Regions from separate parts of the Paenibacillus sp. S33 genome, predicted to be linked through region 1. Evidence: predicted binding sites of a transcription regulator. Region 1 holds the regulator's gene; each other region holds the start of a gene.
The links. The regulator LexA, encoded in region 1, represses DNA repair genes until DNA is damaged. The targets are predictions, from matches to a motif close to CGAACATATGTTCG.
Positions count from the first base shown of each region.

Region 2: addB (helicase-exonuclease AddAB subunit AddB) is a predicted target of LexA. The motif match lies at 2,275-2,288, and genes of this name have one in related genera.
Region 3: recA (recombinase RecA) is a predicted target of LexA. The motif match lies at 7,267-7,280, and genes of this name have one in related genera.

Region 1 covers NZ_JBSIEZ010000001.1:2,997,506-3,007,530, reverse strand. Annotated here, with positions in the region: gene ACWGXJ_RS13755 (GNAT family N-acetyltransferase) at 1-529, opposite strand, end outside; gene ACWGXJ_RS13750 (hypothetical protein) at 760-900, opposite strand; gene ACWGXJ_RS13745 (hypothetical protein) at 942-1,106, opposite strand; gene ACWGXJ_RS13740 (hypothetical protein) at 1,341-1,643, opposite strand; gene lexA (transcriptional repressor LexA) at 1,918-2,544, opposite strand; gene ACWGXJ_RS13730 (LysM peptidoglycan-binding domain-containing protein) at 2,733-3,101, shown strand; gene ACWGXJ_RS13725 (DUF896 domain-containing protein) at 3,210-3,416, shown strand; gene ACWGXJ_RS13720 (hypothetical protein) at 3,537-4,046, shown strand; gene ACWGXJ_RS13715 (HAD family hydrolase) at 4,202-4,996, shown strand; gene ACWGXJ_RS13710 (helix-turn-helix domain-containing protein) at 5,132-5,395, shown strand; gene ACWGXJ_RS13705 (IS3 family transposase) at 5,400-6,284, shown strand; gene ACWGXJ_RS13700 (1,2-dihydroxy-3-keto-5-methylthiopentene dioxygenase) at 6,368-6,910, opposite strand; gene metH (methionine synthase) at 7,191-10,025, shown strand, end outside.
Region 2 covers NZ_JBSIEZ010000001.1:3,687,786-3,697,810, forward strand. Annotated here, with positions in the region: gene addB (helicase-exonuclease AddAB subunit AddB) at 1-2,208, opposite strand, end outside; gene ACWGXJ_RS16755 (class I SAM-dependent rRNA methyltransferase) at 2,445-3,824, opposite strand; gene ACWGXJ_RS16760 (Na/Pi cotransporter family protein) at 4,113-5,135, shown strand; gene ACWGXJ_RS16765 (NUDIX hydrolase) at 5,125-5,559, opposite strand; gene mtaB (tRNA (N(6)-L-threonylcarbamoyladenosine(37)-C(2))-methylthiotransferase MtaB) at 5,664-7,007, opposite strand; gene ACWGXJ_RS16775 (16S rRNA (uracil(1498)-N(3))-methyltransferase) at 7,009-7,773, opposite strand; gene ACWGXJ_RS16780 (site-2 protease family protein) at 7,962-8,654, opposite strand; gene prmA (50S ribosomal protein L11 methyltransferase) at 8,657-9,622, opposite strand; gene ACWGXJ_RS16790 (hypothetical protein) at 9,818-10,025, shown strand, end outside.
Region 3 covers NZ_JBSIEZ010000001.1:2,201,162-2,211,186, forward strand. Annotated here, with positions in the region: gene yfmH (EF-P 5-aminopentanol modification-associated protein YfmH) at 1-821, shown strand, start outside; gene ymfI (elongation factor P 5-aminopentanone reductase) at 842-1,609, shown strand; gene ACWGXJ_RS10450 (DUF3243 domain-containing protein) at 1,710-1,964, shown strand; gene ACWGXJ_RS10455 (DUF3388 domain-containing protein) at 2,192-2,965, shown strand; gene ACWGXJ_RS10460 (helix-turn-helix domain-containing protein) at 2,996-4,060, shown strand; gene ACWGXJ_RS10465 (hypothetical protein) at 4,145-4,309, shown strand; gene ACWGXJ_RS10470 (YajQ family cyclic di-GMP-binding protein) at 4,454-4,945, shown strand; gene pgsA (CDP-diacylglycerol--glycerol-3-phosphate 3-phosphatidyltransferase) at 5,156-5,743, shown strand; gene ACWGXJ_RS10480 (competence/damage-inducible protein A) at 5,839-7,107, shown strand; gene recA (recombinase RecA) at 7,350-8,411, shown strand; gene ACWGXJ_RS10490 (regulatory protein RecX) at 8,608-9,357, shown strand; gene rny (ribonuclease Y) at 9,732-10,025, shown strand, end outside.

The sequences.
Region 1 (10,025 bases):
GCTTAAACTTATAATACCAAAAAATCGCTTTTTCATGGGCTGTGGAAAAGTTAGAATATAGCATAGTATCAACTCCGCCGATTACAAAGTTATTTTTAGCATAGAATCGACAAGCTAAAACATTCACATCCTGTGTTTCAAGCATAAGACCAACAAGGTTATTCTGCTTAGCCCACTCGGTTGCTTTACTCAATAAGGCTACTCCGATTCCCTTGTGTCTCCAGTCTTTAGCGACGGCAATATCCTCAATTAGAGCATAGCGATTCCAATTAGTACAAAGTTTAATTTGCCCAACACAGTCGTTCTCATCATAATATAAAAAAATAGATTTTCCTTGTTCATCAATATAACTGATGTCAACGTCATCATCCTCATACTGTTTAAAATATGGTTCGGGGAAACTTTCTTCTATATATGTCCAATTATCGTTCTCGTATTTAGGTATAATCCTTCCTGACACAATAAAGCCGTTATTCTCATTTGACTTCTTAAAATCTCCCATATTCGAAAGTGACATTTTAATTATCATGGCTTGTCTCCTCCTGGTTTAATTTCTCTATGCACACTATTCTAAAAGAGAACCACCTTTTCCTGTCTGTTAGATTTATAAAAAGAGCAAAATTGTAGCGACTGTTCAACTATGTGTGATATTCTACGATCTCGTCCCCTTGCTTCAACGATTCATAGCAGTAGTTAGGTGTACCGTTTAACACAAAAAAAGCAGGAAGAATCCTTCCTGCTTTTGCTTGAAAACGATTATTAACGTCTGCGTTGTCTATCATTCACGCTAAACAGATTAACAGCCAGTGCGTTACCTCTTGCACGCGCAACGGCTCTTTGATTCGAACGGATGTTTGATCTTCTTCTTCTCAAATCACGTCTGCAATGTCTTCTGCTCATATGATCACCTCCCTTCAAGGAAATGAAGGTACGGATGAATCTTAGTGGTGTTTATGCTTACGCTTGGAAATTTTGATATTCAAGGCATTGGTTGCTAGTGCATTTCCGCTTCCTGTTTTAGCAGCTGCGGCTTGAAAGACTTTAACGACCAGATATCTGTTTTTCCCGATGCGATGCTTATACGTTTTAACTCTATTTCTGATCATCTGCATATCTCCTTTGCTTAGGTCTGCTATATACTATGTCAATTGTGATAGTAATGTATCAGCATAAATCTATTAAAAGCAAAAAGAAGCTGGTACCTATATTACTAATGGTTAACAAAAAAACTCATGCGAACCTGTCTTCGCCATTTCAACTTTACATTGCAGGAGAATGTTACAGGCAGGTCGGCATGAGTCTAATAGTGTAGATAAATAATATGCAGTTTAGTATGAAAATTATTTACTATTAAGAGTGTTAAGTTTTTTCTCGTAGTACGCCTCTTGAGCAAGAATATGATTCAGTTGTTCAGAGAGCTGTTTATATTCTTGGCTGTCTTCTGGGTAATTGTTTCTTTCGGAAATTACAGCTTCGAGTTGCTTTTCTAAGTACCTGAAATGGATAAGTATTTGTATGTACTGAATACGATCGTAGGTTGTTATGTGTGATTTCTCTTCTGCATACAAATGATCCATTGTTGGTACTACACAGCTTATGGCGATAAATATCACAACGAACGCTGAAATTATAATTTTTTTCATTTAATTCCTCCTACAGAGCTATGAGTAATTAATATACCATATTTATCTAAAACAAAGAAAGATCTATTAGTTTTGCCCATAACAGTATAGCTGCTCAAGATCAGTGGGTGATTATTTGAGATGAGGAGGCTGATTTTATAGTAGAAACAATAGGAATAGATTGCTGAAATGAAAAAATAGTTGTGAGATACATAATAACAATACAAAACCGGCTTGCCCTAGGCAGCCGGTTTTGTATTAGTGGTTAGAATAACGGGGAAGAAAGAACGAGAAATCAGTGGAAGTCCCGGAAGAGTCCTACAACCTTGCCCAAAATGCTGACGTGTGTCAGGCGAAGCGGTTCAAAGGCTGGGTTTTCAGGTTGAAGCCGGATATGATCTTTTTCTTTGTAGAAGGTTTTAACTGTAGCTTCGTCTTCATCTGTCATAGCTACAACAATATCGCCATTATCAGCGGTCTGCTGCTGACGTACGATTACATAGTCTCCGTTAGCAATCCCAGCCTCAATCATGCTTTCGCCTACAACAGATAACATGAATATTTTATCCTCACCAACAAAGTGTTGGGGAAGAGGAAAGTAATCTTCAATATTTTCTGTCGCCGTAATAGGAAGGCCAGCAGTTACTTTGCCGACGACGGGGACACGACTAATGGAGTAATTAATCAAGTTGCTGTTATCCGATTCGTCTTGACCGAGTAACTCAATAGCCCGTGGTTTTGTAGGATCGCGTCGAATGAGTCCTTTTTTCTCTAAACGATCCAAATGACCGTGAACCGTAGAACTGGAGGCCAATCCGACAGCCTCGCCTATTTCGCGTACAGAAGGGGGGTATCCCTTTAGACGCACTTCATTGCGGATAAATTCAAGAATGGCCTGCTGGCGGCTCGAAATCTTAGACATACCGTATCAACCCCATTTAGTAACGTTTGGGAAAATTATAGCATAGAACCTCCGTTCGTACAAACATAAGTTCTAAATAATCCCTAAAAATAATCGCGAACCTTTGTTCTCTTTTCTATTGAACAAAACAAATGTTCGTGTTATATTGTGAAAACATAAGAACAAACGTTTGGAGGTCGCAGCCAATGATGAAATATAGCACTTATCAAAGTATTTTTCCGATGAATTCAGAAAATTTGCAGGAGACCCGAAAAGAGGGTAGAGCGCATTTTATGCAAATTATTACTAATAGTCTTTTACTTAAGCTTCTTATTTTAGTGATTGTTGCTTGGATTGCAGGGGCAGGTGTACTTACGGTTTTCGCGGCACCCTCAGCTTCCAAGGGAGAAGTGACTAAACTGACCGTACAACCTGGAGATACGTTGTGGGAGATTGCCGCAAATCATAAACCGGAACGAATGGATACACGGGTATATATAGAAGGAATTGTTCGGATTAACGGTTTAGAGGATCGGGGAGTACAGGCAGGTCAGGTACTCAAGCTTCCTAACTTCTGACCTATAGACTATTAGAGCTTGTCAGGGAGCGTAATGCGGGAGCCTTGACAAGCTCTTTTCTACATGTCAAAGTGTATTATATCTTTGCTTTTATGGAGGGGACACAATTTGGATATAGACAGCTTGGTACAGCGCATCAATGAATTAGCGCGCAAAGCAAAATCCGAGGGTTTGACGGAAGAGGAAGCCACAGAGCGCGCCAATCTTCGGGAAATTTATTTAGGTAACATTCGCCGTAATTTTCGGCAGCAGCTTGAAACGATTGAATTTGTGGACGATGATACATCGAAGGGAAATGACGGGCTGAAGCATTAATGTTGTTAAAGCGCCCAAGCCTGCAATTTGCCTTTTGTTTTAGGTACCGTTCTCGGTATCTATATAGATCAGCTTTGAGGCAATTGTTTTATTGTAATATATCTGGGAAGGAATTGAGAGATGGCCCGATCATTTGAAAGAAAAGTACGCAAAAACACAGCGCATTTAAATAAATCGCGCAAAAAGCAAGGCATTCAAACCATTAACGGCGCAGGTTCTGCAATGGATATTTTCCGTGGTCGTAACATTACTGTGCCAATTATGCTGGCTGGTCTTTCTGTATTGTACATGCTTATGAGTTACTTTTTGACTAAAACTGGTATGCGAGGGATGGATTGGCTTGTATTCGGCCTATACTTGATGCTGGCTGTTATCTTTTTCATCCGTCGTCCTTATTTGAAAGTGGGAAAGGATACTATCTATATGCTGAAAGGTGGTAGAGAACGTCCAATGACGGCAGGGGACATGAAAGCCATCAAGATTGAAAAGGGTTACGTAACCGTTGAAAGAAAAGGTAAGGGCGGTAATTTCATTTTCACAAAATCATTAGGTCGCTATGACACGGATGCCATTGCAGAGCGACTTGAGAAGTTTGCGCTATCCAATCAGATACAGGTGGACAAGAAATAACTGATTTAGCCTGTAGCTCTTTAACAAAGGCCGTATGATGTTATTTCATATAACATGCTGCGGCCGCTTGCTTAATATGGGCACACATAACGATTCAAATACTTAACCGAGCAAATAGGTGTACATATACTGTGGAAAGAGAGTGGATAATTCAGATGACGATTCAGGCGGTAATGTTTGATCTTGATGATACCCTTTTATGGGATGAACGTAGTGTAGAAGAGGCATTTGATGCAGCATGCCAAACAGGCTCCCGTGAAGCAGGCGTTGATCCGAAAACTCTGGAGGAAGCGGTACGTAAGGAAGCACGCGCTTTGTATGAATCCTATGAAACCTTTAGTTTTACTCAAATGATCGGCATTAACCCGTTTGAAGGATTGTGGGCGAATTTTACAGCAGGTGAGCAACCTGAATTCCGCCAATTGGAACAGTTGGCCCCTGTTTATCGAAAGGAATCATGGCGCAGAGGACTCCAGCAACTAGGGATAGATAATGAGAAGTTGGCGGAAAAGCTGGCTACCCAATTTGCTTCGGAAAGACGCGCGCGTCCACATGTATATGAAGAAACGTTCGAGATTCTAGAACAATTGAAGGGACATTACAAACTGTTATTGCTGACAAATGGCTCCCCTGATCTACAACAGGAGAAACTGGATGGAGTTCCTCAATTAGCTCCTTTTTTTGATCATGTTGTCATTTCAGGTTCTTTTGGTCGAGGCAAGCCTGATCCGTCTATATTTCAGCATGCTTTGGGGCTTCTTGGTATTGAGCCTGAACATGCTTTAATGGTAGGAGATAAGCTGACGACTGATATTCAAGGAGCATTGGCAGCAGGTGTACACTCGGTGTGGGTGAACCGGAACGCTAAAACCAATACCACAGAGATCAAGCCGAAGTTCGAAATCAAGCATCTGTCTGAATTGGACGGAATTATTCAATCGTTAAAGTAAGAAATCCATAGTCTTTAGAAACGAGTATTAAAAAAACTCCCTTCGCTCGATTGTTACAGTGAAGTGCACCCCTTAGAATAGACATTGGAATAAACCCCTGGTTTATCCGATGTATTTCTAGGGGGTGCATTTTTTATGCCAGCGAAAAAAGGACAGAAGTTTAAAGAATATACGTTTGAAACCAAAGTAGAGGCCATACGGCTTCATATCGAAGAAGGTTGGACATATCGTAAACTCATGGAGAAGTTCGGGATTGCAGATCGACATCGGTTGAAAGAATGGATGCGGAAGTACAAGGAACTCGGTGAATTCGGACTTATGGACCAACGAGGACGGCGTAAGGAGTATATCGACCAGGATAGGTATGTACAGAAGCTGAGACGGGAAATGACATGCTAAAAAAGTGTTTGGAAATCTGGATACAGGAGATGAAGCACACAAATATATAACCATTGAGAAAGCTGCGAAAGACTATCCTATTAGCAAACTGTGTACGCTTTTCAAAGTCTCCAGAAGTGGATATTACGCCTTCTTAAAACGGAGAGAAACAGATCGAGATCGGGACGCGAAAGCACTTGTGAAGAAAGTGTATGAGCAGTATAACGGAGTCTACGGCTATCGCCAAATTCAACTATTTTTGCAGCACGATCATGGAGTCTGGATGAACCATAAAAAGGTACTCCGGCTCATGCAGGTCTTGGGGATCCGCTCACAAATTCGTCGGAAGCATCGCTGCAATTATGCTTCTTCTACGGAAGGTCGTGTGGCGAAAAATCTGCTAAAACAGGATTTCAAGGCGGACAAACCAAATCAAAAATGGGTCACAGATATTACGCAATATCGTGTGGGTGATTGCTGGCTATATCTGTCTGCGATTAAAGACTTGTTCAATAACGAAATTATCGCGTACCAGATGAGCCATAGAAATGATAACGAACTGGTCTTACAGACGTTTCGACAAGCCTGGAAACAGCAAAAAGACGTGACTGGCCTCATCGTTCACAGCGATCAGGGATTCCAGTACACGTCCCATGCGTACCATGACATGCTGCCAAAGGTTGGCGCCCGAATCAGCATGTCTCGCCGAGGCAATTGTTATGATAATGCCTCGATGGAGAGCTTCTTCTCGCATCTCAAAACGGAAGGGCTCTACCCCTATGATATCCGAAATATGGACGAGGCACAAAGGAGAATAAAAGAATATATCCAATTTTACAACCAGTGTCGACCACAACGAAAGTTAAATAAGCTGCCTCCGAAAGAGTATCGGAAGCAGCTTATAGCCTAGGGGCTTTTTTCAGTGTCTATAAAATGGGGTCTTGACCACAGAGCAGAGGGAGTTTTTTTATTCACACAAGGATAAACTCGTAATTATGCTTTAATGAAGGTTGGGTCTTCATACGGTTCGGCAATCCAGCCATTTTCTTCGATGAACAATCGGATTGCGACGATCTTTTGATTCTCCATTAAAGTGAAGAAGTGAGGTATATTTTCAGGTACGGAGATAACGTCCCCCGGTGAAAGCTCTACGTTAAAATAGCCGATCTCTTCAGGGCCTTTAATGATGAAGATGCCTTTACCAGCGACAATGGCACGGATTTCATCCTCGGTGTGGGTGTGAATTTGCTCAAACTTGGCCAGCAGCTCGTCTAAATTCGGCGTTGCTTCAGATAAAGTGATAACGTCCCATATTTTATATCCGCGACGTGCGGCTAAATCCTTGATTTCGGGTTCAAATGTTTGGAGAACAGCGGCCTTTTGATCATCTGTTAAGGTAAAGTTCTCTTGCAGCTCCCCGGACAATTTGGAAGCATCCCAATGTTCATACAATATCTCGTGACTCTCCAGAAATTCACGTACTTGTTCTTCACCGCTAATTCGTTCGTTCGTGTTACGTATTAAGATTTCGGCCATATATCTATTCCCTCTTTTCCACTTGGATTAATATTGTATAAAGAATACCATGTCTTGAAACGTTGTACAATACAGGATTTCAACATTTTATAATGCAAATGACTATAGCTAAAGGGTCAGGGTTAAGTACGTTCTGTAATGCTACAAACTATAAAAATGGATTAGAGAAGTCGTTTTTACAAAGAACAACCTGTATAAAACGTATGTTTTTACTTCAATCTATCTAAATGATACGGTTTCTGCTAAACTAGGATTTAACGTTTTGCGGGGGTGAAGAAATTTGGATAAAGTTAGCTTGCAGGATGCATTACAACGAAGAATACTCCTTCTTGATGGGGCCATGGGCACCATGATTCAACAGGAAGACCTTTCCCCCGATGATTTTGGTGGGGAAGAGCTGGAGGGCTGTAATGAAATGCTGGTCTTAACGAGACCAGATGTCATTCAAGGGATTCATGAAGCTTACTTGGAGGCTGGGGCAGACCTAATTGAAACGAATACATTTGGAGCAACATCCGTCGTTTTGGCGGATTACGATATACCAGAACGTGCCCGTGAAATTAATCTGGTGGCAGCCAAACTGGCGCGTAACGCGGTGGATAAATACAGCACTGCGGACAAGCCTCGTTTTGTAGTAGGAGCTATGGGTCCAACCACGAAAACCTTGTCTGTCACAGGTGGTGTTACATTTGCTGAGCTGATTGACAGCTATCAAGAGCAGGCCTTGGCGCTTATTGAAGGCGGCGTGGATGTGCTCCTTTTGGAGACCTCACAGGATACGCTTAACGTCAAGGCTGGAAGTATCGGAATTCGGCAGGCTTTTGAGCAGACAGGTATCGAGCTTCCGCTAATGATTTCAGGTACGATTGAGCCTATGGGAACGACGTTGGCCGGGCAAAATATCGAATCCTTTTGCATATCACTTGAACACTTACATCCAATTTCGATTGGATTGAATTGTGCTACAGGTCCAGAGTTTATGCGTGATCATATTCGCTCTCTGTCTGAAATGTCCTCTGCAGCTATTAGCTGTTATCCAAATGCGGGCTTGCCCGATGAAAATGGCCAATACCATGAATCGCCTGATTCATTAGCACGTAAAATGGCTGCTTTCGCTGAAAAAGGCTGGCTGAACATTGCTGGGGGTTGTTGTGGTACCACGCCTGAGCATATCCGAGTTATGAGTGAAAGTATGGCGCAGTTTGAGCCGCGTCCGCTGGTAGGTCATCATCCTCCTGCCGTATCAGGCATTGAGCCTGTATATATTGAACAGGACAATCGTCCGTATATGGTTGGTGAGCGAACGAATGTTCTGGGCTCCCGCAAATTCAAGCGTTTGATCGTGGAAGGCAAATATGAAGAGGCATCTGAAATTGCCCGCGCTCAGGTAAAAAGCGGAGCGCATGTCATTGATATTTGTGTGCAGGACCCGGATCGCGATGAAATGACGGATATGGAAGCGTTTTTGAAACTGGTTGTAAACAAGGTAAAAGTACCTTTGGTGATTGATACCACGGATATTAAAGTCATTGATAAAGCACTTCAATATTCGCAAGGTAAGGCGATTATTAACTCCATTAATTTGGAGGATGGTGAAGAGAAATTTGAGAAAATGGCTCCTCTTATTCATAAGTACGGCGCCGCTGTTGTTGTTGGAACCATTGATGAACGCGGACAGGCTATTTCACGTGAGGATAAGCTTGAGGTAGCTAAACGTTCTTATGATCTGTTGGTGAACCGTTACGGTTTGGCAGCGGAGGATCTAATTTTTGATACACTCGTATTTCCAGTAGGAACAGGTGATGAGCAATATATCGGTTCAGCTAAGGAAACGATTGAGGGCATTCGCATTATTAAAGAAGCGCTTCCCGGGGTACATACCATCCTGGGCATCAGTAACGTATCTTTTGGTTTGCCGGAAGCGGGTCGTGAAGTGCTCAATTCCGTCTATTTATATGAATGCACCAAAGCAGGTCTGGACTATGCGATTGTAAACACTGAGAAGCTTGAACGTTATGCATCCATTCCAGAGCATGAGCGGAAACTTGCGGAAGACTTGATCTATAAAACAAATGACGATACTTTATCCGCTTTTGTAGCAGCTTTCCGTAACAAGAAAGTGGAGAAAAAAGAAAAGATATCAAACCTTTCGCTCGAAGAACGACTGGCTTCCTATGTAGTCGAGGGAAGTAAGGAGGGACTTATTCCGGATCTGGAGCAAGCGCTCGTGAAATATTCTTCGCTGGAGATTATTAATGGCCCTCTGATGAAGGGGATGGAGGAAGTAGGACGACTGTTTAACAATAACGAACTGATTGTTGCAGAGGTGCTGCAAAGCGCTGAAGTGATGAAGGCGTCCGTAGCCTATTTAGAGCCGTTCATGGAGAAGAATGAATCCTCAGTAAAAGGTAAGATTTTGTTGGCTACAGTTAAAGGTGATGTGCATGACATTGGTAAGAATCTAGTGGAGATTATTCTATCCAACAATGGTTACCATATCGTGAATCTGGGTATAAAAGTACCACCAGAACGCATTATTGAGGCTTACCGTGAAGAAAAGGCCGACATGATCGGCTTATCCGGACTGCTTGTTAAATCGGCACAACAAATGGTGCTAACAGCACAGGATTTGAAAAATGCGAATATCGATATTCCAATAATGGTGGGTGGAGCTGCTTTAACACGTAAGTTCACTAAAAATCGTATCCGTCCTGAGTATGATGGTCTGGTTGCCTATGCAAAGGATGCTATGGATGGTCTGGATATTGCCAATAAGCTAATGAATCCTGAGTCCCGTAAAAAAATGGCTGAGGACATGGAGGCTGAGCGGGAAGCTGAAGCGGCAATCGTCGTGGAAGCCAAGCCGCTCCCTAAGCTCACTCGAGCTGTGCGCTCTAACATTGCTCAGGATTTGCCCGTCTATATTCCACCAGATACGGATCGCCATGTACTGCGCAACTATCCACTGAATTATATTTTGCCTTACGTGAATATGCAGATGCTAATGGGGCATCATCTTGGTTTAAAAGGAAATGTTGAACAGCTGCTGGCTTCGGAAGATCCGAAAGCGATTCAGTTGAAGGAAACCGTGGACAGCATCATGTTTGAAGCTGTG
Region 2 (10,025 bases), 690 kb from region 1:
AGAAGCATACTCCCATTGCGTCGTCCAAGCATCCCCAGGCAAAGGGTATCCAGCCAACGGACGTTCGTCCAGACTAGGAAACAGGTGTCGCACATGTCGTACTAACTCAGACGGCAACAATGACTTGCCTTCTTCATCAGTCACTGCATAGCTCATCCACAGGCTTTTACCGGCTGAGGTAAGGGCCGTATAAGCAAGAAAACGTTCGTCCAACAGACGTCTTATCATATCCGGCGCCAGCTCTACGCCTTGTTCGTTTAGTGCCATACGCTCCTGCTCATTCAGCACACCGTCCTCATGGAACACAGCCGGCATCACACCTTCGTTCATACCTAGCACAAAGGCATGTTGAATACCGGATACACGCGTACGGTCCGTGTTTCCGACCAGAACCTGATCCAGAGCCGGCGGAACAAGTCCCATACGGAACTCGGCCAATCCCGTTTCCAGCACACCCGCAAACAAAGAGGTATCCAGCCTCTCATCACCCATCATTTCGACGATTTGATCCAGTAGTTCAAGCACTGCATCCCATACCTGACGATGCTCCTTCGCCTGCTCAGGTTTTCCTGCTTCCTCTGCCTGATGAATGAAGGCGTCCAGCTTGTGGCCGATTTCTGCATCTTGCAGTAACAGATATACCGCTTCACACTTCTCAAGTGCAGTTCGTGCCTTGCCCACACGTTTCTCAAACGCACGTAAAGGCGTAACGATCACATCCCGGCACAGCTCCATCAAATCCAACGTTTCATCCCGCCTACGGTTCCGTTCCTGCTCCTCCAGCTCCAATGACAAGCTGGGCACAGCCTGCCACGGCCGACCATCTGTCCAACGGCTGCCTTGTATTCCGCAGGCCAGAACATAGTTTTCCAAACGGTCCATCTCCTCGCGGCTCACCCGACCGTCCAGCGGCAGTAGAAGGTCTGTTTTGACCGCACGGAATACATCCTCATATCGCCAACGCCGCTGCACGATATCCAGCGAAGCCCGAATCAATTCCACCAAAGGATGATGTAATACACTTCTTCGCTGATCCAGAAATACTGGAACCTCATACTGTTTGAATATCGGTTCCACCCATGGCTCATAATCTTCAATATGACGTACAAACAGAGCCATCTCCCGGTAACGCGCGCCTTCATCTCGGGCCAGACGGCGCATTTCGCGTACAGCCCCTTCCAGCTCTGCACGGCGATTCGCCGCAGTGTACAGTTTTATGCCCTCCGGCTGTTCTTCTGTCCACTGCTCTCGTAGCTGCTGCAGCCGCATCCGTTGTTCCTGATTCCGTAACCCTGTGCGATGTTCAAAGTTAGCCTCCAAATACGCCAATGCCGGACGCTCCTTAAATCTCGGCAACGGATCAGGACGCAGTAATTGTGTCTGCGTCTCTATCATCAGCTCGTCTGCCATTCCTTTGAGCTTTACATACGTAGCCGCCGAAGGATGAAACAAATCCAACTCATGCGGAAGCTGTCCGCTCTCGTAGCTACGGTTGCAAGTCAGCGCCACCGTCAACGAAGAGGCATGCAGCATAAGTTGCTCCACCACCTTGAATTCATGTGGTGTAAATCTACGGTAGCCATCCATCCAAATGTCTGCTCCACGCACAAGGGAAGACTCCGCAATCTGTTCTGCCAGCATACGCAACGTATCTTCACCGTCTATATATTTAAGCGTCAGCTCTCGTTCAAAATCCTCGTAGATTAGACTGATATCTTTGAGCTTGCCGCGCAAAATCGGAGTTGACTCTCCCACAGCGTTCATTCGCTCCAGTTGCTCGGGTACAGACCGAGTATCATTTCCATACTGCTTTAGCTCCGTAAACAATGTATTCAACCGATCCACAAAGCCGAGCTGGTCTCCCGAATCCTTAAACAAGCTCAGTTCATCCTTGCGACGACGAATAATTTTATATAAAAGCATCTTCTTGCCTTCTTCCGTTACAGGCACCAGTGCTGAACCCCCGGTTTCCTGCATAACTAAATAGGCAAGACGATGAAATCCCATCACTTGGGCGCGCACCGACCCCTGAATACCGTTTCCGGCTTCTGTAAGTAACGCATGCTCAGAAGCAAATGACGATTGCTCCGGTACAAGTAACAGCATAGGCTTACCTAGCGGCTCCTCGCGTAACATAGACGTCATTTCATTGCGGATTAACGTACTTTTACCACTGCCAGAGCGGCCAATCAACAAGCGGACCGACATGATGCGGCCTCCTTTCCAACGAACAACATTCTATTAAACAGTATAGCATATCAGGCAAGGGAGAAAAGAACGTACGTTTGCCATGTTGTAGCAATTCATCCTCCCCCTAAAAATAAATCAGTCCCGCAGGTTGGCTTGGTGCATGCCTTCTCTACAGGACTGATTTATACCTAAAATGAGTCTATTTTACCTATTTAATCACCAAAAAGGCGATTGACTTTGACTTTGTATGAAACCTAAAGCTGTGTCCGGCTGCGCACCTCAAAGATGGCGAATTTCAAGTAATGGCCTTCCTCCACACCCAAAATTTGAGGATGGTCCTTACCAGCCGCTCTCCAGTCTACCAGACGAAGGATTTTGCCGGCATCTGCCGCCGCTTCCTTAATGGTGTCCAAAAACAGATCTGGCCGCATATGGAACGAACAGCTCGCTGTCACCAGATAGCCGCCCTCATTGACAAGCTTCATCCCATGCAGGTTGATATCTTTGTATCCACGTGTAGCTCCTTTGACAGCGTTCTTTGTTTTGGCAAAGGCTGGCGGATCGAGAATGACCACATCAAAGGTGCGTCCGCCACCTGCTGTCAGCGGCTTGGATGTATCTCCTTTGCCCCCGGCTCGTGCATTGCGTTCCTCTACACCTTTCACTTGATTGCGCAAATATTGAAAAGCATCGTCGACGACAAACTCGACGCGTTCCTCAAAACCGTTCAGCTTGACATTATCCCGCGCACTTTCAATCGCATGCTCAGAAATATCAAGACAAGTTACTTTTTTAGCACCATGTTTACATGCATTGAGCGTAAAGCTTCCCGTATGTGAAAAACATTCCAATACGGTTGCGCCATCCCAGAATGGGAATTCAACAACCTTACCACTTTTATTCACTGGCTTCAAGACCGTCGTGCCCGCATCTCCTGAGTCTGCAGCTACTTCTTGTAGCGTAATTCCACTACGTGCTCCCCAACCTGTCATCAACGGTGCTATGGCCGCTCTATTTTCACGCTGGTCAAAAAAATAACCCGTCTTCTGGCCCTCTACAATATCAACCTTGATGTGCAGCCCATTTTCCGTCACCACCACATGACGCGGGCAATCACCGTACAAAGGACCCTTTGTTTGTTCCAATCCTTCCAGCTCTCGGATGGATACATCACTGCGCTCATATATACCAACAGGACCCAATACTTCAACGAGCGCATCCCTGATTTCTTCCCTGCGCCGATCCATGCCAAGCGTTAACAACTGCACGACCAACACATCACCAAATCGATCTACAATCAGTCCAGGCAAAAAATCAGCCTCGCCGTACACCAACCGATAAGCGTCTCCCCCGGTCACAAAACGTTGGCGGTGCTCCAGACATTTGCGAAAGCGTTGGGCAAAAAAGTTTTGATTCATTGCTTCCAGCGGCTCGTAGGACATCACACGTACTGTAATTTGTGAAGCCGGATTATAGTAACCTGTCGCCAAATAACGCCCCTGATGATTAACGATGCTGACCAAATCGCCTGCCTCTGGGTTCCCTTCGATCTTGGCTATTTCGTTTTTAAACACCCAAGGGTGTGCGTGCTCCAGCCTTTTTTTACGGCTGCGTTCTAATATTACTGAAGGCAAAATCCTTCACTCCCATTCTTGGATTACTCAAAGTGTTAAAACGTTGTTCGATAGGGGCGCGGCTCCGCGGATCATTTGATCTTACGATCGCTGTTGCTTTTCCAGATTCAAATGATCCGCTTCGCTACTGCCCGCCTGGATATCGACGTCACGCTTGTAAAGCTTGTGAAGATACTACAAAAATTATCGTTCTATAAAAAAACAGCTCGGCCATGCTTGTCATGGCTGTCCTCGGTAGATCATAGGCTGTTACATAAGTATTTTCACCTAGAAAAGGGGGCTATGCCCGTGTTTATACATGTTATACTCCCGTTGTGCGGCGGGCTGTTTATTTTTTTGGGCGGGATGAAGCTGATGGAAGCAGCCCTCCGGCATTTGGCCGGCCCCTTCCTCACCCGCTGGTTGAACCGTGCCACCGTTTCCCCTTGGCGGGGCATGCTGTTCAGCTCAGGCATTACCGCCCTGCTGCAAAGCAGCACCGCCGTAACGGTGCTAACGATCGGACTGGTCAACGCCGGGCTGTTGACCTACGGCCGCACGCTCGGCATCATTCTCGGCACCAATATCGGCACCTGCCTGACCACCGAGCTGATGGGGCTCCAGCTCGGCAAGCTGGCTGTTCCGCTGCTCTGCGGCTCACTGCTCTGCTGGAGCACTGCCGTCCTATGGGGTGAAGCTGTCCCCAGCCGCCAGTATGAGTCTGCCGGAGCTTCATCCGGCTCCAATGGGCTCAGCCGTCCGCAGGCTGTACAATATATCAGCCTCGTCTTTGCTGGATTTTCGCTGATTCTGGCGGGTATTCGCGTGATGCAGTCGGTCGGACCCTGGATTGAGCAGGCCGGACTATTCCGTTGGTTTCTTGATCACGCTGCAGCCAACATGTGGTGGGCCTTCGCTGCTGGAGCCTGCCTGACCGCGCTGGTTCACAGTAGCGCAGCCGTCATTGGCATGGCGATTAGCCTTGCCGCTGCTGGAGCCTTGCCAGCCGATGTGGGGATCGCCATCGTCATCGGCTCCAATGTAGGCACCTGCGTAACCGCCCTGATTGCCGCTGTTGGCGGCAGCGTGTCCGGCAAATTTGTAGCCTGGTCCCACGTGCTGCTGAACGTCGGCGGAGCCTTGCTCTTTATGCCGTTGATCCCTGGTCTGGAGATGGCCGCTGCCTGGATATCTACCGAGCCCGGAGCCAAGGTAGCCCATGCCCAAACTCTGTTTAACGTTATTAGCTCTCTGCTGGTCTTGCCTCTCTGCTATCTACCTGTGTGGACGCGTTTAGAGGATCGTATATCTCCCCACAGAATCAAACATTAATTCCTAGCATGGACAGCGCCTTGCTTAAAATGACATCATTATTGTCATATCCACCCTGGCGCTGGAGACGCCATGCTTCCTCAGGCGTATGCCACGCAACTCCTTTAATTTCTTCGATCTGTGCCTGTAAATCCCCATCCAGTGCCTCTACGAGATAATAATGTACTTCTTTATCTACTTCCCCAAATTCTGGATGCTGATACGTATAAGCAATCATATCTACATGCTGGATAATCCGCCCGTTCAACCCTGTTTCCTCGCGAATTTCACGTAAAGCCGTCTGTTCGATTGTTTCTCCCAACTCCATTTTCCCTTTAGCCAAGGATACCTTGCCATATCGGTCAGTAATGAGCTGAATTTCAAGCTGCTCCCCCTGTTTGCGAAACACAACGCCGCCTGCGGAAATTTCCTTTTTTGCTGCCATCCTGTAATCTCCCTTCCTTGCGCAACAAGGATTCCGTCCTCTCTGTAAGGAAAGGCGAAATCCTTGTCTGCCATCTCTATTGCCTGTTCAGGCTTTTTTTGTTCTTACAGAGCTGTTTGCAGCCCATTCTCTAGTACGCGGACCAATTGGCCTTCACTTTCATTAATGCCTGCCTTCGTCAGCTTCACGCGGCATACCTTGCCAACCAGATCCTCAGTACCTTCAAACGCCAGTTGAATATAATTGTCACTATATCCATGGAGTATGCCGCTATCTTCGGTCCCTTTCGGCGCAACTTCCGGAATGACCTCCAGCACCTGACCTACAAACTTCTCAGCATACGCCAGTTGCATTTGCTCTGACAGTTGTATCAGCTCATGCACTCGTGCATTTTTCACGTCTTCGTCCACCTGATCCTCCATACGCGCCGCAGGAGTTCCACTGCGCTTGGAGTACGGGAACACGTGCATTTCCGAAAAACCGATTTTTTTCATCAGCTCATAGCCATTGCGGAACATTTCATCCGTCTCCCCAGGGAAGCCGACAATCACGTCCGTTGTAATCGCTACATCTGGCATTGCTTTGCGAATCATAAGCATTTTGTTATAAAACTCTTCTGTCGTGTACTTGCGACGCATCCGTTTCAATACAGTGTCATCCCCCGCCTGAAGCGGTATGTGAAAATGACGAACCAGCTTGGTGGAACGGTTCAGCACATCAAGCATTTTTTCATCAATCTGGCTGGCTTCAATCGAACTGATACGGATACGCTCCAGCCCTTCCACCTTCTCCAGATCCCACAGCAGATCAGACAGGTCATAGTTTTCCATGTCGTCACCATAACCGCCAGTGTGGATACCTGTGAGCACAATTTCCTTGTAGCCCGCGTGTACCAATTGACACGCCTGTGCAATAATGCTGGCGGCATCGCGACTGCGGGATAGACCCCGCGACCACGGAATGATGCAGAAGGTACAGAAGTTATTGCAACCATCCTGAATTTTCAAAAATGCCCGAGTATGATTAGCAAAATCAGGCACATCCATTTCCTCAAATACACGCGTTTTCATAATATTGCGCACGGCGTTAACCGGTTGACGCGTCCCTTGAATTTCCTGCACGAACGGAATGATTTTGTCCCGATCCTGAGTCCCGATAACGAGATCAACGCCAGGAATATCCATAATTTCGGCAGGAGAAGTTTGAGCGTAACAGCCCGTCACTGCCACAATGGCATCTGGATTCCGGCGAATCGCGCGGCGAATAATCTGACGACTCTTTTTATCGCCGGTATTCGTAACGGTACATGTATTAATAAGATAGACATCAGCAGTCTGCTCATCAAAGTCCACCTGTTCATAACCTTCATTTTTAAACAGCTGCCAGATCGCTTCTGTATCATAAAAGTTTACCTTACAGCCCAATGTGTAAAATGCCACTGACGGCATATTAAACCCCTCCCATTTCTCCTGTCTCATATAAAATGCATGCCAATGCAGCCATTCCTGCGGTCTCCGCACGCAAAATACGTCTTCCCAGTCCTGTAGACTGTGCCCCGGCCTGTTCGGCCTCCAGGCTTTCCGCTTCAGTAAAGCCGCCTTCCGGGCCTACCACCAGCAGAACACGCGGCATGTCCGTCGACGCCCATTGTCCTGCCAAAGGCTGGATTACATCCCGTAGCAGTTTACCCTGCTCTTTTTCATAACAATAACATATCAAATCATACCCAGCAAAAGAAGCCAGAAGTTCTTTCCACGTCATGGGCGCGCTAATTTCTGGAATCCGGTTACGGTGGCTTTGTTCAGCCGCTTCCTTCACAATCTTGCGCCAACGCTCCAGTCGCTTGCCTTCTTTTTTGGCATCATACTGCACGACCGTACGCTCGGACAAAAACGGTACAAACCCGGTTGCTCCGATTTCTGTACATTTTTGCATCACCGTCTCCATCTTGTCTCCTTTAGGAAGACTCTGAGCGATGGTGACCTGCACATGTGGTTCTGAGGTCATCTTCAGCGGCTCAATAATCGTCGCCGTAATATGATCCTGCTCAATCGTATCCAAAGCAACCAGCGCTTCTTTAGATACCCCGTCACTAACTATAATTTTGTCACCACTACGGCCCCGCATGACTTTAGCGATATGCCGCGCGTCCTCACCCGCGACAATCACGTGATCTTCTAGAAATTGCTCTGCCGGAATAAAATAACGCTGCATTCTCTCTCACACCTATTCCTGGATTTTGCAAAATCCTCATTCTAAAAATAACTGTTGTCCACTAACGTTCCGTACAAAATCCGAATAAATCACCAAGCAACATCATATCATCTTTTGCGCCTGTATGACCAGTCTGTTCCCTCTTCTATTCAGGTTATACCTACCTATTCTCGTAAAAAAAGGAGCCCTTAGGCTCCAAACAATCCAGTGATATAAAAAGAGAACTGCAAAAACTGTATATAAATCATCTGGGCCAGCGTGTAAAGAGGTTCAATCGTTACAGCTCGAACCTGCGGAATGACCAGGATAAGCAGAAAAATAAAGATCGACCACTGTTCAAACTGCTGGAGTTTGCGGCGCACAGGAGTGGGGGCCACATCTTCCACAATCCGGTATCCATCCAGTGGAGGCAGTGGGATCAAATTAAAGATAAACAAAAATAGATTTAAATTGATCAGAGCATTGATAAACAAATAGATTGCTTGAGCCACCCGTTGGTTCTCCATCCCCGGCAATACTTGAAAATGAAGGAGCACGGCATAGATCAAAGTAGTAACAAATGCAAGCAGCAGATTGCTCAGCGGACCCGCAGCCGATACGATAATGCCCATGAGGCGCGGACGGCTAAAATTGTCACGATTAACCGGAACTGGCTTGGCCCAGCCAAAGCCTCCGATCAACAGCAGCAGCGTACCCAGCAGGTCAATATGCACTGCCGGATTTAAAGTCACGCGCCCAAGTAGCTTGGCCGTAGGGTCACCAAATTTATTGGCATAATACGCATGTGCAAACTCATGAACCGTGAACGATATGATCACAGCCAGTAAATAAAAGGGAAGAACATTTAAATTTACACGAAAAATATTTTGTAGAAAATCCATACTTACCTCTTTCTCGCCACAAACGCCAGCCAATCTTCATCCCGGCTTATTTCGGCAATCTCAAAGCCAGCTGCTTTCAAAGCAGTTTCGACAACTTCTTCTTTGTTCTTCCAAATCCCTGAAGCAATATAAATACCACCTGGTTCCAGGGCTTTATATACATCATCAATGAACAGCAGAATAATCTCTGCCAATATATTAGCTACCACCAGCTTGACCGGTAACTGGATACCCAGCGTTGGATCGCTTGCATTAAGCACAGACAGCAAATCACTTTCTTTAATGGTGATGCGTTCCTCCAGTCCGTTCAAACGTGTATTTTCCCGCGCACTGGATACTGCCACCGGGTCCAAATCCAAGGCAAGTACATGCTTCGCTCCCAGCTTTACAGCTCCAATGGCCAAAATACCGGAACCCGTGCCGACATCAATAACTTCTTCTCCACCCTTAATCACAGATTCCAGCGTTCTCAGACAAAGGGATGTCGTAGGATGCGTTCCGGTCCCAAAGGCCATACCAGGGTCCAGCTCAATGATTTTTTCCTCTTCACTCGCAGGCTCATATTCCTCCCAAGTGGGTTTAATCGTCAGACGGTCCGATACACGCAAAGGCTTGAAATATTGCTTCCAAGCATTTGCCCAGTCATCCTCATCAACTGTTTTCAGCTCATACTGAACCTCACCTGGGTCAATATCGAAAGTTCTCAATTCTTCGACGCGCGGCTCAATCTGCGAACGAATACTATCCATGTCCACTTCTTCGGCAAAATAGCCTTTGATGATCGCTTGTCCTTCAGGTATGTCGTTCAAAGGCCGATCATACCATTGTCCATAGGACGTATCCCGTGGCTTGTTGAGCGAACCAGATTCTTCAATGGAAACCCCTCCTGCACCTGCTTCGTGCAGAAAATTCGAAATCATTTCGATGGCTTCTTCGGTTGTATGTATTGTAATTTCATTCCACAACATGGTTTTCATTTCCTCCTCATTTCACATGCATACATTACATTGTACTATATACATGCACAGGAGTTCAAAAAAGCTAATATTATCGGTGCTCAAAATATTTTTTGTAGAGCTTGTATTTGTTGTCCTCTCTTTTAGTCCAAGCACCCTTAACTCTAGTACATACAATACAATATACTAGAAAAGGAGTGATTTAGTATGGCAAAGACGGTGTTAGATTATAATGCCCGTGTTATTACACCTATCACGAATGGTATAAATCTTCCTGTTCCGATTTCTCCAGCCGGACTTGGAATTGCTACGACGTCTGTATTTATTGATCCTGCTATTCCTGGAGCTGTCAACAACCGAGTAGAGTTAAAAGCCTCGATTGGACTACGTTTTGTCGGTGCTGGCAACATTAGAG
Region 3 (10,025 bases), 800 kb from region 1:
ACTTTGGTCTGATCGAGGCGTTGTACAAGGTCCATCCGGTGCATATAGATATCGCAGGTACTGTTCAATCCATCAGTACGATTACAAAAGAAACGCTGTACAGTTGCTATGAAGCTTTCTACCACCCAAGCAATATGATTCTTTTTGTAGTGGGCGGAGTGGATCCAGCTGAAGTAATAGAGCTGGTACGTAACAATCAGGCCAAAAAGGACTATAAGCCGCAGGGAGAGATTGAGCGGATTTTCGACGATGAACCCACTACAGTTGCAGAACCACGTCGTGAGGTGAAGCTGGCCGTTTCTCTGCCAAAGCTATTGTTTGGATTCAAGGAGGCTGAAGTAGGCCTAACGGGTGAAGAATTACTTCGTCATGATCTGGAAACCAAGCTGATGCTTGATCTCCTGTTTGGTTCCAGTACACAACTATATCAAAAGCTCTACGATGAGGATCTGATTTCGGACAGTTTTGGTCATGAGTACAATAGTACGCAGCAATATGCATTCTCTGCAATCGGCGGGGATACCAAAGACCCGGATCGGCTGTTGACGAGAATACGTGAAGAGGTGGAGTCCATTCAGAAGCAGGGCTTTGCGGCAGAACATTTTGAACGGGCACGCAAAAAGAAAATCGGTGGTTATCTGCGTACACTCAATTCACCAGAAAATATTGCACATGAATTTACAAGACATCGCTTCCGGGGCAGCGATTTTTTCCAACTGCTCCCTATTTATGAAAGTATCACGCTTGAGGATGTAAATCGCCGTCTAAAAGACCATATCCAGTGGGATCAACTCGCAATATCACTAGTGGTGAGTCCGTAATGTCCAGGGAGAGGGAAACAATGACCACCGAGGGCGGAGAATTAAAAGCAATTGGCGATACAACCGTGCTGATTACAGGAGCCAGTGGCGGAATTGGTGCGGCTATTGCTGAGCGTTTTGCAGCTGTAGGGATGAATGTTGTCATTCACTACATGAAGTCCCATGAAAAAGCAAATGAAGTTGCCCGTCGTTGCATGGCTTATTCAGGCAAGGTAATGACCGTGTCAGCGGATCTGCGGAGCAAGGAGCAGATCGAACGCATGCGGGAAAAGCTGGATAATCACGGGATGAAGCCGGATATTCTTGTGAACAACGCCGGATTATCTCATTATGGGCTGTTGACAGATGTTTCGGAAGAGGAATGGGACGAAGTGATGGCCGTCAATGTTAAGGGAACCTTTCTGTGCACGCAGGTTTTTATGCCACATATGATTTCCCAACGCTATGGCCGCATTGTGAATGTTTCCTCCGTGTGGGGGATATGTGGCGCATCGTGCGAGGTGTTGTATTCCACCACCAAGGGAGGCATTAACGCTTTCACTAAAGCGCTGGCTCAAGAGGTAGCACCTTCCGGGGTGACAGTGAATGCTGTAGCTCCAGGTGCAGTGGATACGTCGATGCTGGATCATTTGGATAAAGGCGAAATTACCAGTTTGGAAGAAGAAATTCCTGCCGGACGTTTGGCTCGACCTGATGAAATATCGTCCCTGGTTTATTTTCTTGCGCTTCCTGAGTCAGGTTATATTAATGGCCAGGTCATAAGTCCTAATGGAGGATGGGTGACTTAAGGGATAGCGCTTGGAGGAATCCACCAGTATAGTAAGCGTCTGAGAAGAGCATATTATAACTGTTGATTTTAAATCTGAATCATCTAAGGAGGATTTAAGTATGTCAACAGTTGTTCAGAATTTTGATGTTTGGAAAAAGTTCCTTGGTCAGCGTGTAGAGCAAGCGGAGAAGCTGGGAATCAGCCAAGATACCATTTCAGAGCTTGCTTATGAAATCGGTGATTTTCTGGATGAGAAGGTCGATCCAGCCAACCACTCCAACCGCGCACTGAAAGAACTGTGGGGAGTTGCCGATGAGGACGAGCGTCACACCATCGCCCGGCTAATGGTTAAATTGGCTAAGAGCAACGCATAAGTAGGAACCAACATGAAAAGCTCCCTTATGGGGGCTTTTCTGTAATGGTTACAGAGCTGTTCTTGTAATTCCATTGTAATTTATATATCATAAACGTGATTGAGGCTTACAACACAATGTAGCCTATCGAATTTCAATAATTGGTTTTGTCGAAAGATGTTATTTTATGATACAATAATGCTTTGATTTGGAGTTGTTGACGGTTTGAATGTGAATGAGGTGCTAACGTGACGGAAGAAACGAAACAGTGGTACATGGAGTACAAGATACATAAAAATCGACCCGGACTGCTGGGAGACATTGCTTCCATGCTTGGTATTCTGGGGGTTAATATACTGACAATCAACGGTGTTGAAGGCGAAAGACGGGGGATGTTGCTTGAAACGGACGATGACGAGAAAATACGCATTCTCGGAGACACGTTAAAAAAAGCGAGTAACATTACAGTCACGGCCTTACGTGCTCCGAGACTGGTTGATATATTGGCAGTAAGACACGGCCGTTACATCGATCGGGATTCAGATGATCGTAAAACATTTCGCTTTACACGCGATGAGCTTGGGTTGCTGGTCGATTTTTTGGGTGAAGTATTAAAGAGGGACGGCAATCAGGTGATCGGTCTTCGCGGGATGCCGCGTGTGGGCAAAACGGAATCCATTATTGCCAGTAGTGTATGCGCAATGAAGCGTTGGACTTTTGTGTCTTCAACGTTACTACGACAGACGGTGCGCAGTCAGCTCTCTGAAGAAGAAATGAACCCAAACAATGTGTTTATTATTGATGGTATTGTCAGTACAATTCGGTCAAATGAAAGACATTATCACCTGCTTCAGGAAATCATGAGCATGCCAAGTACTAAAGTGATTGAGCATCCTGATGTATTTGTACGTGAATCAGGATACAGCTTTGAAGATTTCAATATCATTATTGAACTTCGCAATAATCCGGCTGAGGAAATTATTTATGATACCTTTACAGCCAGTTATACAGAAGATCTTTAAATAAGCGTAATTATACAAGGAGATGATGACATGTCAGAACTGGGTCAGCAATTAAAGGAGGCCCGGCTGCAAAAAGGATTGAGCCTTGACGATGTTCAGGAAATGACGAAGATACGCAAACGTTATCTGGAAGCCATTGAGACGGGCGATTACAAAGTGCTGCCGGGAAGCTTTTATGTCAGAGCTTTTATTAAAACATACGCTGAAACGGTCGGGTTAAACCCCGATGAGATTCTGGAAGGGCATCAAAGCAATGTGCCTGAACCTGAGCCGGAAGCAGTCATGGAGCCTGTTACACAGAAACGCTCCAGCCGTCCCGCCACGATTGGTAATCTTAAATGGTTGCCTACAGCGTTAATGTGGCTTTTTCTAGTTCTCATTGTTGGGGTTATTTATGCTTATTGGGTGAGCAACAACCATTCAACTCCAAAAACAGCAGAAAACACAACGCCGATTACAACACCAAGTACAACGCCAAGCACGTCTACTCCTGATACCACTACGACACAGCCGAACAATGGTCAAACGACGGCTCCAAATGGTGCTGGTGGGAAGACTCCTGATGCGGGGCAAACCGGACAAACTCAGCCAGATGGTACGGGGAATACGGATGCTACTACTCCAGATACTGGACAGCAGCCGGATACGACTACACCACAACAAGGTGTAACTGTGGCACAGGACGGCAAGCAAGGCAAGACGACGATTTTCAAAGTTTCCAGTGCAACGGGAGCCACAGCCAAGGTTGATATTAAAGCTACGGGTGAAAGCTGGCTTGAAGTGTACAAGGGACAAAATTCCCGTGGAGAAAAGCTGAGCTACGGTATGACTAAAAGTGGAGATGCCATGTCTTTCGATATTGGACCGGAAGGTTTATATATCAAATCAGGACGGTCTTCTGCCACAGATATTTCCGTAGCAGGTCAACCGATAACAGACAATAAATCGACTACACGTGTACTGATCCAGCAAGGAGAAGCTTCTTCGACCGGAACGAGTGCAGGAGTGACGGGTTCACCTGCAGATTCTATGACAGGTAGCAGTACGGATTCAACACAAAGTGGTACAGATTCTACAACTACTGATGGTGAATAAACGCCTTGGTGCAAGGAAATACTAATGACTGTAATTCCTGGAAAGGCAGTCATTTCATTTTCCGAAAAGTGAGGTGTATACGTTATGACCGTCAGCTGGATTGTGACTGGGCTCGGTATCATTGTCAGTTTACTGGGCTATTATCTGACACCGAATGCATGGGGCTATGGCATACTGGGCTTTGGTCTTGCTCACATTGTGCTTGGACTTTTGGATATGTTCCGAACTCCAACACGAAGCCATAATTAGATATTTTGACCATAATTGAAATAAAGGCGTTTTTGTCAGGAAAACTGGCAAAAACGCCTTTTTAGTCAACCGATTATTGGATTTTTGTAAATGACTAGCCTATAATTAGATATTGAACTTTGTTGTGGAAAGGAAAGTGAAACGATGGCTTCAGAAAATTCATTTGATATCGTCTCCAAAATGGATATGCAGGAGTTAACAAATGCGGTTCATCAGACGGAGCGTGAAATTGAAACACGATTTGATTTCAAGGATAGCAAAAGTAGCCTCAAGCTTGAGAAAGAAGCTCTTACGATTGCATCGGAAGACGAGTACAAGCTGAATGCGGTGATTGATATTTTGCAATCTAAAATGGCCAAACGAGGTCTGTCCCTTAAAAATGTGGAGTATGGCAAATTGGAACCCGCTTCTCTAGGTTCAGTGCGTCAGCGTCTTTCGCTTAAGCAGGGAATCGATCAGGATAATGCCAAGAAAATTAATATTCTTATTCGGGACTCCAAGCTAAAAGTCAAAAGTCAGATTCAAGGTGATCAAATCCGAGTGACCGGAAAAAACAGGGATGATTTACAGGCGATTATTCAATTGCTACGTAAAGCTGATTTGCCATTGGAGCTTCAATTTACAAACATGAAATAAAGCCGTTTTCCCTCATATATTTTGTAGGAAAAAACGTTGCTTGATGTGCGGCAGGTTATTTTGACATGCGTTTTGCGCCATATTATACTTGTAACGAAAATGCAGACAATTCAGGTGTATAGCGCTCATCGAAAGCGATTTACATAGGATTGAATTTAATCCGTAAACTGCCATTTGTAATCAAGTACGATAATCAGGGGAGAGTGTGTTGTGAATTTACCCAACAGAATTACAATAACGCGGATTTGCCTTATCCCGGTAATGATGCTGGCTTTGCTGGTGGACTTTGATTTTTATCCGCCGCCGATTGAGATCGGAGCTTTCAAGCTGCCGTATAATCAGCTGATTGCGGCTATCATTTTCCTTGTAGCAGCCAGCACGGATGGTCTTGACGGATATTTGGCACGTAAAAATAATATGGTCACCAATTTGGGCAAGCTGTTGGACCCCCTTGCTGATAAGCTTTTGGTAACCGCTATTTTGGTTTCCTTGGTAGAAATGGGGAAAATTGATTCATGGATTGTCGTTGTGATTGTTAGCCGTGAGTTTGCGGTTACGGGGCTGCGTCAGATTGCCTTACTGGATGGGTCTGTGGTTGCTGCAAGCAATTGGGGCAAATTAAAGACGATCATCCAGATCGTTGCTATTGTAGCGCTGCTCATTAATAATTTCCCGTTTGTTTTTCTTGGTATACCGTTTGATTTAATAGCGATATGGGCAGCAGTGTTGATCACCATTTATTCGGGTATTGATTATTTCGTGAAAAATATCCATTTGCTGAGCTCCTCCAAAGTTTAACAGGATAAATTTTATGGAAACAGCAATAGGGACTAAACTTATTGCTGTTTCTTTATATAATTCCCATAATATTCGCAGTACAGGAGGAAGAATTGATGAAAGCTGAAATAATTGCAGTAGGAACAGAGTTATTGCTCGGACAAATAGTGAATACAAATGCTCAATATTTGTCACAAGAGCTGGCTACAATTGGAATCGATGTATATTTTCAGACTGTGGTTGGCGATAACATAAATCGGCTTCAGGAAGCGATAAGAATTGCTCAGAAGCGTGCGGATATTATTTTGTTTTCCGGCGGTCTGGGGCCGACTCAGGATGATTTGACGAAAGAGGCGATAGCGGCTGTATTGGGGCGGAAATTGCACATAGATCGTCTTGCAATGGACAAGCTAGATCAATTTTTCCGTAACCGTGGGGTAGAAATGACCGAGAATAACCGCCGGCAGGCGCTTTCTATTGAAGGTGCTACTCCGCTTGAAAATGAGACAGGGCTAGCTGTGGGCGACGCGATTGCACAGGACGGTAAATTTTATGTAGTTTTGCCTGGACCGCCTAAGGAACTCAAACCCATGTTTGCAAACCAGGCGAAACCTTGGTTGCTTCAGCAGGCATTGAGCGGTGAGGAAATGCCAATTTATTCGAAAATGCTAAAATTTGCAGGGATCGGTGAGTCAGCTCTTGAAACCCATTTGTTAGATCTAATCCAATCCCAGACAGATCCCACGATTGCCCCTTATGCCAAGGAAGGGGAAGTCACGATCCGTATATCCACCAAGGCGGCCAGCGAAAGTGAAGCATTAATTAAGCTGACAGCTACGGAAGTAGAAATTCAGCAGCGTCTTTCGGAGTATATGTATGCAAGCGAGGATGTTGCGCTGGAGAAGGTTATCGTAGATCTAATGGCCAAACGCGAACTCACGGTGAGTGCGGCAGAAAGCTGTACAGGTGGAATGCTGATGGAACAGATTACTTCTATACCTGGCAGTGCTGCTATGTTTCAAGGTGGCATCGTGTGCTATTCCAATGAAATGAAGATGAAGTTACTCAACGTGCCTTATGATTATTTGGAAGGGGACCATGCGCCAGGCGCAGTGAGTAAGGAAGTAGCCCTTGTGCTTGCAGAGCAGGCGAGAATGATCATGGATAGCGATTTTGGACTTTCAGTTACCGGTGTAGCCGGGCCTGGGTATTCCGAACGGAAGCCAGTCGGTCTAGTGTATATTGGCATTGCTGAACGCGACAAGGAAACGGAAGTACATGAACTGAAACTGAGTGGCAACCGTGAAACAATCCGACTGCGATCAGTCAAAGCAATCCTGTACAGATTGTGGCGCAGGCTGGTAGAGAACGAGAAACTCTCTTAAACATCTATGTACAGTGTGACTCGTAGAGTTGTTTTAGATAGATATTCATGGTATAATCATCTTATCGGAAGAACCGTTGCAAAGCCTTTTGCCAGCGGTTCTTTTTTTGTTTTAAGAGACAGGTGTAATTATAGAAGAGAGTTGTACGAATAAAAAAAACGAATGTATGTTCGAAAAAATGCTTGGCAAGCGTGTCAAAACAAGGTATTATTAAAGTACAAACAATGAAGGATGTGAGTTTATTGTCAGATCGTCGTGCTGCGCTGGATATGGCGCTCCGTCAAATAGAAAAGCAATTTGGTAAAGGTTCCATTATGAAGTTGGGTGAGTCTACCCATATGCAAGTGGAAACGATCCCCAGTGGTTCGATTGCTTTGGATATTGCGTTAGGAACGGGCGGCTTTCCAAGAGGCCGGGTTATTGAAATATACGGACCGGAATCATCCGGTAAAACGACAGTAGCTCTTCACGCTATCGCAGAGGTGCAAAAAACAGGCGGACAAGCCGCCTTTATCGACGCCGAGCATGCGCTTGATCCGTCGTATGCAAGCAAGCTGGGTGTCAATATTGATGAGTTGTTACTATCGCAACCAGATACAGGAGAGCAGGCGCTTGAGATTGCCGAAGCCCTTGTACGTAGTGGAGCAGTAGACATTGTAGTTGTTGACTCCGTAGCGGCACTTGTGCCCAAGGCAGAGATTGAAGGCGAAATGGGAGATTCCCACGTTGGTCTTCAAGCACGTTTGATGTCTCAGGCATTGCGTAAGCTTTCTGGAGCTATTAATAAGTCGAAAACCATTGCTATTTTTATTAACCAGCTACGTGAAAAAGTAGGTGTTATGTTCGGTAACCCTGAAACAACACCAGGTGGACGTGCCTTGAAGTTTTACTCTACGGTACGTTTGGATGTTCGTCGTATTGAAAGTTTGAAAATGGGTAACGACATTGTGGGTAACCGCACACGTATTAAAGTCGTGAAGAACAAAGTTGCCCCTCCTTTCCGTCAGGCTGAGGTGGATATTATGTACGGTGAGGGTATTTCCAAAGAAGGTAGCTTGATCGATATCGGTACGGAGCATGACATTGTCGACAAGAGCGGAGCCTGGTATTCCTACGAAGGTGAGCGCCTTGGTCAGGGACGTGAGAATGCTAAACAATTTTTGAAGGAAAATCCGAATATTGCTAGTACGATCGAACAAAAAATTCGGGTGGCCAGCAATTTGATTACGACGGTTGCTCCGCCTACAGAAGAAGAGTTGGCACAGCAAGCGAAGGAAGAACAGGAATTGTTGGAGCTTGAATAAAGCTTGGTGAATCCTGGTTTGTGAACTGGGGCCAGGGTTATGGCACCGTCCGTTTGAATAGCATGATCCTGATGCCCTGCACAGTTGTGCAGGGCATTTTTGCATCAACTTAAAGTCTGCTTTGTCAGCGGAATCTAACTTTGCGTAGCAGGTGTTCAAAGGCTGCTTTCGTGAATTTCAAAGTGAGGGAAATATATTGCAGTTGGACGATGAAGATGAACACACTTCGGAAGCAAATAAGCAACAAGGGATTTCTCTTTTTCCGGATCATGAGGAATTGATGATTACTAGGGTAGAGCAGGGACAGGGACGCAAACGTGGAAGGTATATCATTCATTTTGGTCCGTATTCGCTGTCTGTATTAGAAGATGTAATGATCAAGTACAATATGTTCAAAGGAACGTCATTTGATAAAAAAGAACTGGAAGATATCGTTCTGGCAGATGAAAAGCAACAGGCTTATGTACTTGCGCTTCGCTATTTGGGGCGAAAGCCTCGCACACGTCAGGAAATTGCCCAACGTTTGTTACAAAAAGAACTGGATCAGTCTGTTATTGACGAAGTAATGGTTCGACTGCAAAGGGAACAACTCGTAGATGATGATTTATACGCCCGCCAATGGGCAAGGCAGCGCATAACTAGCCAACGTAAGGGGAAGATGTGGGTTAGGCAAGAACTTCGTCAGAAGGGCATCTCTAAAGCCTCTATTGGCGAAGCGTTAGGTGAGATCACCGATAATGAGGAGTGGGAGAGCGCTTTGACGGTCGGACGTAAGAAATGGAATCAGATACGTGGTGATATAATGGAGAAAAAAAGGAAAACCTACCCTTTTCTCATGAGACGCGGATATTCGGGGGATATGACACGCCGAGTGGTCAATCATCTCACTGCGGCCGAGCATGACGTTGCTTCAGATGACGAGGAATTGTTGCAGTGGGAGGAATAGTTGCTAAACGGCTGCTGAACCTTTGGCTAGTATGAACGGATAGGATGAGCTAGTTATTACAGGGAAAGCTGCATGGTAGTCTACTAATGTTTGCATTCCCTTGACAATGCCATTTGTCAAATAATAAAATATATATGAAACGATACTTGTGGAACGCCCTTTTTCCTTCCAAAAAAGCGGAATCCATGGGTGAGTTCTCATCGCCAAATAACAAGTGATGCCGCTATGCCAGGCGGAATTGTACATGTGAAAGCATGTGCATATGAAATGAAACGACCTTGTGTCGTTGTCTTAGTTTGACGATCAAAGTAAATGTGACAATTGCAAAAAGTCCCAAGGAATGCCTTGGAGGAACCAACGGGGAGGTGAACAGTATGATGACTGCGATCTGGTTCGTTCTCGTTGCTGTAGCCGCGTTATTCTTTGGGTTCGGGATTGGTTATTTTATTCGCAAATCTATTGCAGAAGCTAAGATCTCCAGTGCGGAAGAAGCTGCCGCGCAAATCGTGGAGAACGCGAAAAAAGAGGCAGAAGCGCTGAAGAAGGAAACGGTATTGGAAGCGAAAGATGAAATCCACCGCATTCGTGCCGAAGCTGAAAAAGAAACTCGTGAACGTCGCAATGAAATTCAGCGACAGGAACGAAGATTGCTGCAAAAAGAAGAATCG